DNA from 3 places in the Nocardiopsis sp. NPDC050513 genome. Region 2 is predicted to be linked to each of the others. Evidence: riboswitches for the same ligand, from Rfam matches in the RefSeq annotation. Region 2 holds a riboswitch; each other region holds the start of a gene.

Region 1 (2,875 bases), on a different contig from region 2:
GGCGGATCCCGGCGCGCTCCAGGTCGGCGATCTCGTCCCGCAGGGCGAGCGCCACCTGGCGGGCGGTGTCGCCCAGCGGCTGGTCGGTACGGACGAACGACCAGGCGAGCATCGTCACCGGACCGGTCAGCATGCCCTTGACCGGCTTCTGGGTGCGTGACTGGGCGTAGGTGATCCACTCGACCGTCATCGGCTCGGGGCGCGAGACGTCCCCGTACAGGATCGGGGGACGCACGCAGCGCGAACCGTAGGACTGCACCCACCCGTTCTCGGTGGTGGCGTAGCCCCGCAGCTGCTCGGCGAAGTACTGCACCATGTCGTTGCGCTCGGGCTCGCCGTGGACGAGCACGTCCAGGCCGATCTCCTCCTGGAGCGCGATCACGCGGTCGACCTCCTCGCGGAGGATCCGGCGGTACTCCTCCTCTCCCAGCTCGCCCTTGCGGTGGGCGGCGCGCGCCCGCCGCAGCTCGGCGGTCTGCGGGAAGGACCCGATCGTGGTCGTGGTCAGCGGCGTGTCCGTGGGGACGTCGCGGTCCTGCGGACGCTCGGAGGCCTCCGGGCCCAGCGCGTCGAGGCGGGCGCGCACCCGGGCGTCGGTGAACGCGGGGCCGGCGCCCCTGGACTCCCGGCCCGTGTGCTCGGCATCGGCGCCCTCGGACAGGACGCGGCCCAGCAGTGCGACCTCCTCGGCCTTCTGCTTGGCGAAGGCCAGGGCCGCGCGCAGCTCGGGGTCGAGGGAGGTCTCGGCGTCCAGGTCGATCGGCGCGTGCAGCAGCGAGCAGGAGGTGCTCACGGTCAGTTCGTCGGTGAGGGCGAGGAGGGTGCCGAGGGTGGCCACCGCCGCGGGGATGTCGGTCCGCCAGACGTTGCGGCCCTCGACGACACCCGCGACCAGGCGGGTCCCCCCCAGCCCGGAGACCTTGACCAGGTCGTCGACGCCCTCGGAGTCGGTCACCAGGTCCAGGCCGACCGCCTCGACCGGCGAGTCCTTGAGCACGCGCAGCGCGGCGGCGCCGATGGAGCCGAAGTAGGTCGAGACCAGCAGGGAGGGACGGTCGGTGAGCCCGCCCAGGCGCTGGTAGACGCGCTCCAGGTGGCCGACGGCGGCGCGGCCCTCGTCGGTGGCCAGGATCGGCTCGTCCAGCTGCACCTCGGTGGCGCCGGCCGCCCTGAGGTCGGCCAGAAGGCGCGCGTAGGCGTCCAGGAGCTGGTCGAGCAGCTCGATCGGCGACCAGCCCTCGGGCGCGTCGTCCGCGGCCTTGGCCAGGAGGAGGAAGGTCAACGGACCGACGAGGACCGGACGGGTGCGGTAGCCCGCCTCCGCCGCCTCGCGGAACTCGGCGACCGGCTTGTCGCCGACCAGGCGGGGACGGGTGCTCGGCGAGAGCTCGGGGACCAGGTAGTGGTAGTTGGTGTCGAACCACTTGGTCATCTCCAGGGGCGGCGCGCCCTGCACGCCCCGGGCGAGGGCGAAGTAGCGGCGCAGCTGCTCGTCCCGGTCCTCCGCGGTCGCCGGGGAGGCGAAGCGGGACGGCACCAGGTCGAAGAGGACCGCCGTGTCGAGCACGTGGTCGTAGTAGGAGAACGTGTTGGACGGCAGGTCGTCGACGCCCGCCTCGCGCAGCTGGGCGTAGACGCCCTCGCGCAGGTCGGCGGCGACCGCGTCCAGGTCCTGGGCGCTCGTGCGGCCCTTCCAGTAGGACTCGCTGGCGCGCTTGAGTTCGCGGCGCGGGCCGATCCTGGGGTAGCCGTGCACCGTGGAGCGCACGGCCGCCTTCGCGGCCGGTGGCGTGGTCATGAAGCTTCTCTCCCTCGTCGAAAGCCGGGTTCCGACCGCGAGGGGACTCCGAGGGCAGGCCACACCGAGGGGCGCTCCGCGGACACGCACCTGTTCGCCGCCGACCTCGGCCCTCCCTCGGGGCACGGGACCACCGGCGGCACGGGTGCGCCGCCGGGTGGAGGCAGGTCTTCGGACTCGTGGGCACCGCCGGTGCGCGCACCGACGACCTACTGGTCACCGCTTCCCAGATTCCGACCAAACCGACCGGATTACCAGTGCTTCTGGCGACTGTCGTTCCCACATACCGCTGCGGGGCAGTCCCGGATTCCCACCGGGTTCCCTCTTGCGACGCGCACCACACTCTTCCCCGGTGACACCCGGCTCGGAAGTGGAGCGCGTACCTTCCACGCCTGCAAGTATAGGGAGGCCCCCTCACGCCCCTGCACCTGGTGTGGACACCCCATTCCCGCGCGCCACCCCGCCGTGAACCCCTGCCCCGTGGCGCGCGTCACACCCGACATACGCGTTGCGCGGAGACGGCACTCCCCCGCCGTCCCCGCGAACGTTCGTCTGACGATGAACGTGGAGAACCCCTGGTGAACAAAGAGTCCCCTCAGACCATGGCAGCCGATCGTCCCCTCCTCACGATCGTGGTCGCGATGGCGGTGCTGGCGGGGCTGTTGATACTCGCGACCCGATCCACGGCGGCCCCGGGACACCTCGCCGCCGACGGCACGGCGCACGGATCGACGCAGGAGAACGCCTCGCCGCCGGCCACGGGCGAGCCCGACCGGCTGACCGTGGTCGACCCGGCGGACGTGGTCGACGTGGAGGAGACCGCACTGCCCTACGACGGCGGCATCGCCGCGGACGTGACCTATCCGGTCCTGCCCAACGCCGAGCCGCTGACCGACTTCCTCTCGCGCGCCCTCGACACCGACGTGGCCGCCTTCGAGGCGGCCAACCCGGGAGCGGAGTCCTACACCGCCGCATGGGGCCTGACGGCGGCCGGCGACAACCTGGTCGGCGTGCGCATGACCAGTACGGAGACCGACTCCGAGGGCTCGCGCGAGTGCCACACCACCTACTGGTACG
Region 2 (2,875 bases):
TCAACGAGCCGTCGGTGTCCTCGGGGAAGGCGATCGGCGCAGCGTCGGGCTCGTGCCAGGTCGAGCCGTGGTCGTCGCTGTACCAGACGCTGGGGCCGTAGTGCGAGCTCTCGGCGCCCGCCAGGATCCGGCCGGTGTGCGGGTCGATCCCGACCGCGTACACCGCGTCCATGCTCGCGTAGTCCGCCGCGTCCAGCCGGTGCGGTCCGGCCACCTCCCACGCGCGACGATCCTCGCTCTGCGCGGTGAAGAGCCCCTTGCGCGTGCCGATGACCAGGAGATACGTCATAACCAACTCCAGGGGTGTGATTCAGGTCTCCCACTGTGGCACACGGGTCCGACATTGGGCGGCAGGCAACACGCCGTACTACAGTTAAGAAGCCTAACTATTCACTTGGGGCAGAATTCTGGTCCCGCCGGAAAAGCCGGTGGCATAACCTCCGTGAGAGGGGAACCACATTCGATGCCGATCAGCTCCGTCCGCGTCAAGACGGTTGTCACTCGGCGCTGGTTCTGCAATAAAATTCCGGGCCAGCCGGAACATGTGCGTTGGGCCCTCTGGCCGTGCCCGACGCCCGTGTCCACAACGACTTCGGCCAGACGACTTCCCGCTACCCGAGTACTCACTGAGCGTTTCAGGACCACAGTCCTAATGGTCCGGCGTCTCATGGAGAACCGGGTTCCCACTCGATAGGGTCGACTCATGCACCACCCCCCGGACACGCTCCACGCTCGTAAACGGCGCAAGGCCCGTGCGTTGATCGTGTCGGCCGCCTTCCAGCTGTTCGCCGAGCACGGATTCGACAACGTCACGGTCGCGGCGATCGCCGAACGTGCCGAAGTGGGACGAACTACCTTCTTCAGGTACTTCGGCGACAAACAACAAGTGCTGTTCGCCGACGACGCGGCCGAGGCCGACCGCATGTGCGCGTACGTCCGCGAGAGGGCGTCCGTGGGGGACGACCTGCGCGCCGCCGTCCAGCTGCTCCGCGAGGCGGGCCCGCACACCACCCAGTCCCCCGAGCACGCGCGCGTGCTGTCCCGCCTCCTGCGCGAGAGCGACGACCTCCGTTCGCGCTACCTCCTGATGCAGCAGTGCAGGGCCGACAAGCTGGCCAACGCTCTGGTGGAGACCGGCACCTCGGAGACCGTGGCGGTCCTCGCCGCCCAGCTCGCGATGGCCTGTGAGATCACCGCGGCGCGCCTGTCGGGCACCCCCGAGTCCCTGTCCGCCCGCCTGGACGAGGCCCACAAACTCCTCGCCGGCCACTGACGGCGTCACCCTGCCCCGAGGGGTCCCGCAGGGGGGTTCGTGTCCCCGGCCTCCCTCGCCGCCCATCCGGCGGCTCCGCCCCGGTCGTCGCGGGGTGGTCCTCGCCGCACTTTTCGTGTGATTCAGCTCACGTTCGTCCGGTTCTGGATTTACTTGGACGTCCAACTATATGGTGGGCGCCACAGAGCCGCGGTACGGGCAGGCCGGTGCGAGTCCGGCACGGTCCCACCCATGTGACCGGGGAGCGTTCCCGGAGCCAGGACACCGGCCGCGGTTCGACGTCCGTGTGATCCACGAGGAGGGAGCGAGCACGCATGGCACCGGTACGCGCGATCCGCCTCAGGCACGCAGAGCCGCCTGGGCGAGCCGTCCGGGACCGCGCACCGTGAACCCGGCCTCCCGGCCTCCCGGCATCCCGGGAGTCCGGCAGGCCGCACACCCCCGCGGCCCTGTTCCGCCATGCTCCGCGCATCGCTCCGCCTCCAGACGAGAGCTGGTTTGCCATGGTGACCGACCACAGCGCGCCCCGCGACCCCGACCCGGCCGACGCGCCCCGCGAGCTGACGCACTTCATCCACGGAAAGCACGTCCCCGGCCGATCCGACTCCTTCGGCGACGTCCACGACCCCAACACCGGCGCCGTCCAGGCCCGCGTACCGCTCGCGGACCGCGCGGAGACCGAGGCGGCCATCGCCGACGCCGAGCGCGCCCAGCCCGGGTGGGCCGCCTGGAACCCGCAGCGCCGGGCCCGCGTCCTCCTCCGCTTCCTCCAACTCGTGGAGGACGAGCGCGAGAGTCTCGCCCGCATGCTCTCCTCCGAGCACGGCAAGACCGTTCCCGACGCCCACGGCGACATCCAGCGCGGCCTCGAGGTGGTCGAGTTCGCCGTCGGGATCCCGCACCTGCTCAAGGGCGAGTTCACCGACAACGCCGGCACCGGCATCGACGTCCACTCCCTCCGCCAGCCCCTGGGCGTCGTCGCGGGCATCACGCCCTTCAACTTCCCGGCGATGATCCCGCTCTGGAAGGCGGCGCCCTCACTCGCCTGCGGAAACGCCTTCATCCTCAAGCCGTCCGAGCGCGACCCCTCCGTCCCCCTGCGCCTGGCCGAACTCTTCCTGGAGGCGGGACTGCCCCCGGGCGTGCTCAACGTCGTCAACGGCGGGAAGGAGAGCGTCGACACGCTCCTCACCGACCCGCGCGTGGCGGCCGTCGGCTTCGTCGGCTCCACGCCCGTCGCCGAGTACGTCTACACGACCGCCACCGCGCACGGTAAGCGAGCCCAGTGCTTCGGCGGGGCGAAGAACCACATGATCGTCATGCCCGACGCCGACCTCGACCAGGCCGTCGACGCACTGATCGGCGCGGGCTACGGGTCCGCGGGCGAGCGCTGCATGGCCGTGTCCGTCGCGGTCCCGGTCGGCGAGGAGACCGCAGACGCCCTGGTCTCCCGTCTGAAGGAGCGCATCACCGGCCTCCGCGTCGGCCCGTCGCACGACCCCGACGCCGACTTCGGACCACTCGTCACCCGCGAGGCCCTGGAGCGCGTGGAGGGCTACGTCGACCTCGGCGTCACCGAGGGGGCCGACCTGGTCGTCGACG
Region 3 (2,875 bases), on a different contig from region 2:
ACCAACGGGACGGGGCCGCAGCAGTCCTTCGCGGGCGGCACCGGACAGCAGCCGTCATTCGCCGCGGGCACGGGCCCGCAGCGGTCCTTCGCCTCGGGGACCGGCCCCCAGCGTTCGTTCGCCTCCGACACCCCCCAGGGGCACCCACCGCCGCAGAGAAGCGGGCCGCCACCCCAGGCGGACCCGCGTTTCGGGCCGGGCGACACGCCGGGTTTCGGGGGTGCGAGCGACGCAAACCCTACCTATGGGACCAGTACGGAAACTGACGCCGCACGCCGCGGCGGGGCGGCTCCCGGATACGGGGGTCCGCCGCGTACTGGTCCCGAGCACGATGGCCGCTTCGGCCAACGGGGACACCAGGAATCCAGTCCCAGTCCTGGATATCCCCAGCAGACACGCGCCGCCGCGCATACCGTTGACGATGCGGTGCATGTCGCACACAGAGAAGGGAACGACTTCGCGGAGTCGATCGCGCGCGAGGCGCCCGCCCTGTGGGTCGAGGCGGTTCTCGCCCGGAGGCCCCGGATGCCCTCCGACCTGGAGGCGCGTCTGCTCCAGGGCTCCTCGCTGCCGATCGACCACCTGCTGAGGGACGAAGTCCGGGACGGACTGCGCCAGGGGTTCTGGCAGGCACTGGAGCGCGCCAGACCCTGACTGGCGCCCGGGAGCGCGAGTTAGGGGATGGGGGCGATGCGGTTGACCCACGTGACGACGGCCGATCTCGACCGTATGGAGTTCCACGCCGTCCGGTCGGGTGAGCACGGCCCCGTCGCCGCCCAGTTGCAGGACCTGGCCAACCGGGTCGACGCAGGGAGCGAGATCACCCGCGCGGAGCTGTTCGTGCGTGCGGGGGAGCAGTGGGAGATCGCCCAGGAGTACGAGCACGCGTGCGCGGCCTACCAGCGGGCGATCGACGACGGCGGTCCGACGGTGATCGACGCGCGTGCCCTGAGCGCGGGCGCCCTGCTGCAGCTGGACGAGACCGACCGCGCCTACGCGCAGCTCAAGCGGCTGGAGAGCGAGGGGGTGCTCGGCCTGCCCACCTACGTCCACGTCGCCGAGGTGCTCTACGCGCACGACGACCTGACGGGCGCCGAGCGCTGGGCGACCGTCGGGATCCGCGCCCACCTGGGCGCCGCGGCCTCGCCGTACGTGCGCGACCTCCTCGACGAGCTCCTGCGGATGCGGTTCCGCGTCCGCACTGACCTGGGGCTGGGAGAGGACGACCTGGACGGCCTGCTGGACACCGACTGACCCCCGCGCCGACCAGCACGCCGTGCCGCGCGCGGGCGGTCCTCCGGCGCTCCGGAGACGACCCTCGGAGCGTGTCGTGAGCTTTCTGACGCGCCTGGTGCGTCACACCGCCCGCGGGCCCCTAGGCTGTGTCGGGTCGCGGTCGCGCACTCCTCCGAATCGACGGTCAAAACCCCACGAAGCGGGCATGTTCGCGCGCCCTATACCACGCCGCCGGTGTGCCCTCCGCCGCGGTCTCCTCCGTGGAAAAATCTATGACACGCCATCATCTTGCGGTGTTCCAACGTCCCATCCCCAAGATGTAGTATCTGTCCCGCTGGTGGTTCACCCCGACAGGGTGAGGCAAGAGGGAACCCGGTGCGCATCCGGGACTGCCCGCAGCGGCGAGTGGGATCGGACTCCGCACACGTACTGGGATCCCCCGAGAGACCCCCGGGGAGCGACGCTCAGGAGACCGACCGCGAGCCCGGGGACCTGCCACCGGCGCGCACCGGACCGTGCGCCGACGACGGGGCTTCGAGAGCGGGCCACCGGGACCCACCGGTCACGATGACCACGCGCACTGAGCGTGTCGGCCCACCGGTGTGCCGTGGCCGTGTTTCTCGTGTCCCTCCCCGCCGGGACTCTTCTACCGAGGTTGGAGCCGCTGTATGACCCTTGACGTCGAGGCCGTGCCCGCATCCGTTCGGCCCGAGCCGACCCACGACGGTGCGCCCCCCGCCGCCGTCGACCGGATCGAGCACGTCGTGACCGAGGCCTGCGCGCGGCTCACCGGTGTTTCGGCGGACAAGGTCCTCACCGAGGCGCGCCGCGGCTTCTACCCCGGCATCTCGGACGCCGAGGTGGAGTTGGCCCTGGTCATGGCCGCCCGCAGCTTCGTGGAGGTCGACCCCGACTACTCCTACGTGGCCGCCCGCCTGCTGCTGGACACGCTCCGCCGCGAGGCCCTCACCTTCATCGCCGGCTTCCCCCAGGCCGCCAGCCAGTCCGAGATGGCCGACCGCTACCCGGCCTACCTGGCCGCCTACGTCGGCCGCGGCATCGACCTCGGCCAGCTCGACCCGGCGCTGGCCACGTTCGACCTGGAGCGCCTGGGCGCCGCCCTGCGCCCCGAGCGGGACGAGGACTTCACCTTCCTCGGCATCCAGACCCTCTACGACCGCTACTTCCTGCACAGCGACGAGGTCCGCTACGAGCTGCCGCAGGCGTTCTTCATGCGCGTGGCCATGGGCCTGGCCCTCAACGAGGACGACCGGGACGCCCGCGCGATCGAGTTCTACGAGCTGCTGTCCTCGTTCGACTTCATGGCCTCCACCCCCACGCTGTTCAACTCGGGCACGGTCCGCGCGCAGCTGTCCTCCTGCTTCCTGACCACCGTCGGCGACGACCTCCAGTCGATCTTCCACGGCATCAGCAACAACGCGATGCTGTCGAAGTACTCCGGCGGGCTGGGCAACGACTGGACGCCGGTGCGCGGCCTGGGCTCGCACATCCGCGGTACCAACGGCAAGAGCCAGGGCGTCGTCCCGTTCCTGAAGATCGCCAACGACACCGCCGTCGCGGTCAACCAGGGCGGCAAGCGCAAGGGCGCGGTCTGCGCGTACCTGGAGACCTGGCACAT

Evidence for each region. Region 2 has a riboswitch for cobalamin ahead of ACIBFB_RS21975 (CoA-acylating methylmalonate-semialdehyde dehydrogenase). Riboswitches for the same ligand answer to the same signal wherever they lie in the genome.
Region 1: it holds a riboswitch for cobalamin, as region 2 does, so the genes downstream of both, metE (5-methyltetrahydropteroyltriglutamate--homocysteine S-methyltransferase) here and ACIBFB_RS21975 (CoA-acylating methylmalonate-semialdehyde dehydrogenase) in region 2, are expected to answer to the same signal.
Region 3: it holds a riboswitch for cobalamin, as region 2 does, so the genes downstream of both, ACIBFB_RS12885 (ribonucleoside-diphosphate reductase subunit alpha) here and ACIBFB_RS21975 (CoA-acylating methylmalonate-semialdehyde dehydrogenase) in region 2, are expected to answer to the same signal.

Annotation. Positions count from the first base shown of each region.
Region 1 is NZ_JBITHK010000002.1:86,076-88,950, forward strand. It holds gene metE (5-methyltetrahydropteroyltriglutamate--homocysteine S-methyltransferase) at 1-1,798, opposite strand, end outside; cobalamin riboswitch at 1,943-2,155, opposite strand; gene ACIBFB_RS03105 (polysaccharide deacetylase family protein) at 2,401-2,875, shown strand, end outside.
Region 2 is NZ_JBITHK010000013.1:139,239-142,113, forward strand. It holds gene ACIBFB_RS21965 (WD40/YVTN/BNR-like repeat-containing protein) at 1-289, opposite strand, end outside; gene ACIBFB_RS21970 (TetR/AcrR family transcriptional regulator) at 704-1,273, shown strand; cobalamin riboswitch at 1,427-1,561, shown strand; gene ACIBFB_RS21975 (CoA-acylating methylmalonate-semialdehyde dehydrogenase) at 1,777-2,875, shown strand, end outside.
Region 3 is NZ_JBITHK010000006.1:138,837-141,711, reverse strand. It holds gene ACIBFB_RS12895 (NYN domain-containing protein) at 1-654, shown strand, start outside; gene ACIBFB_RS12890 (hypothetical protein) at 682-1,254, shown strand; cobalamin riboswitch at 1,558-1,751, shown strand; gene ACIBFB_RS12885 (ribonucleoside-diphosphate reductase subunit alpha) at 1,905-2,875, shown strand, end outside.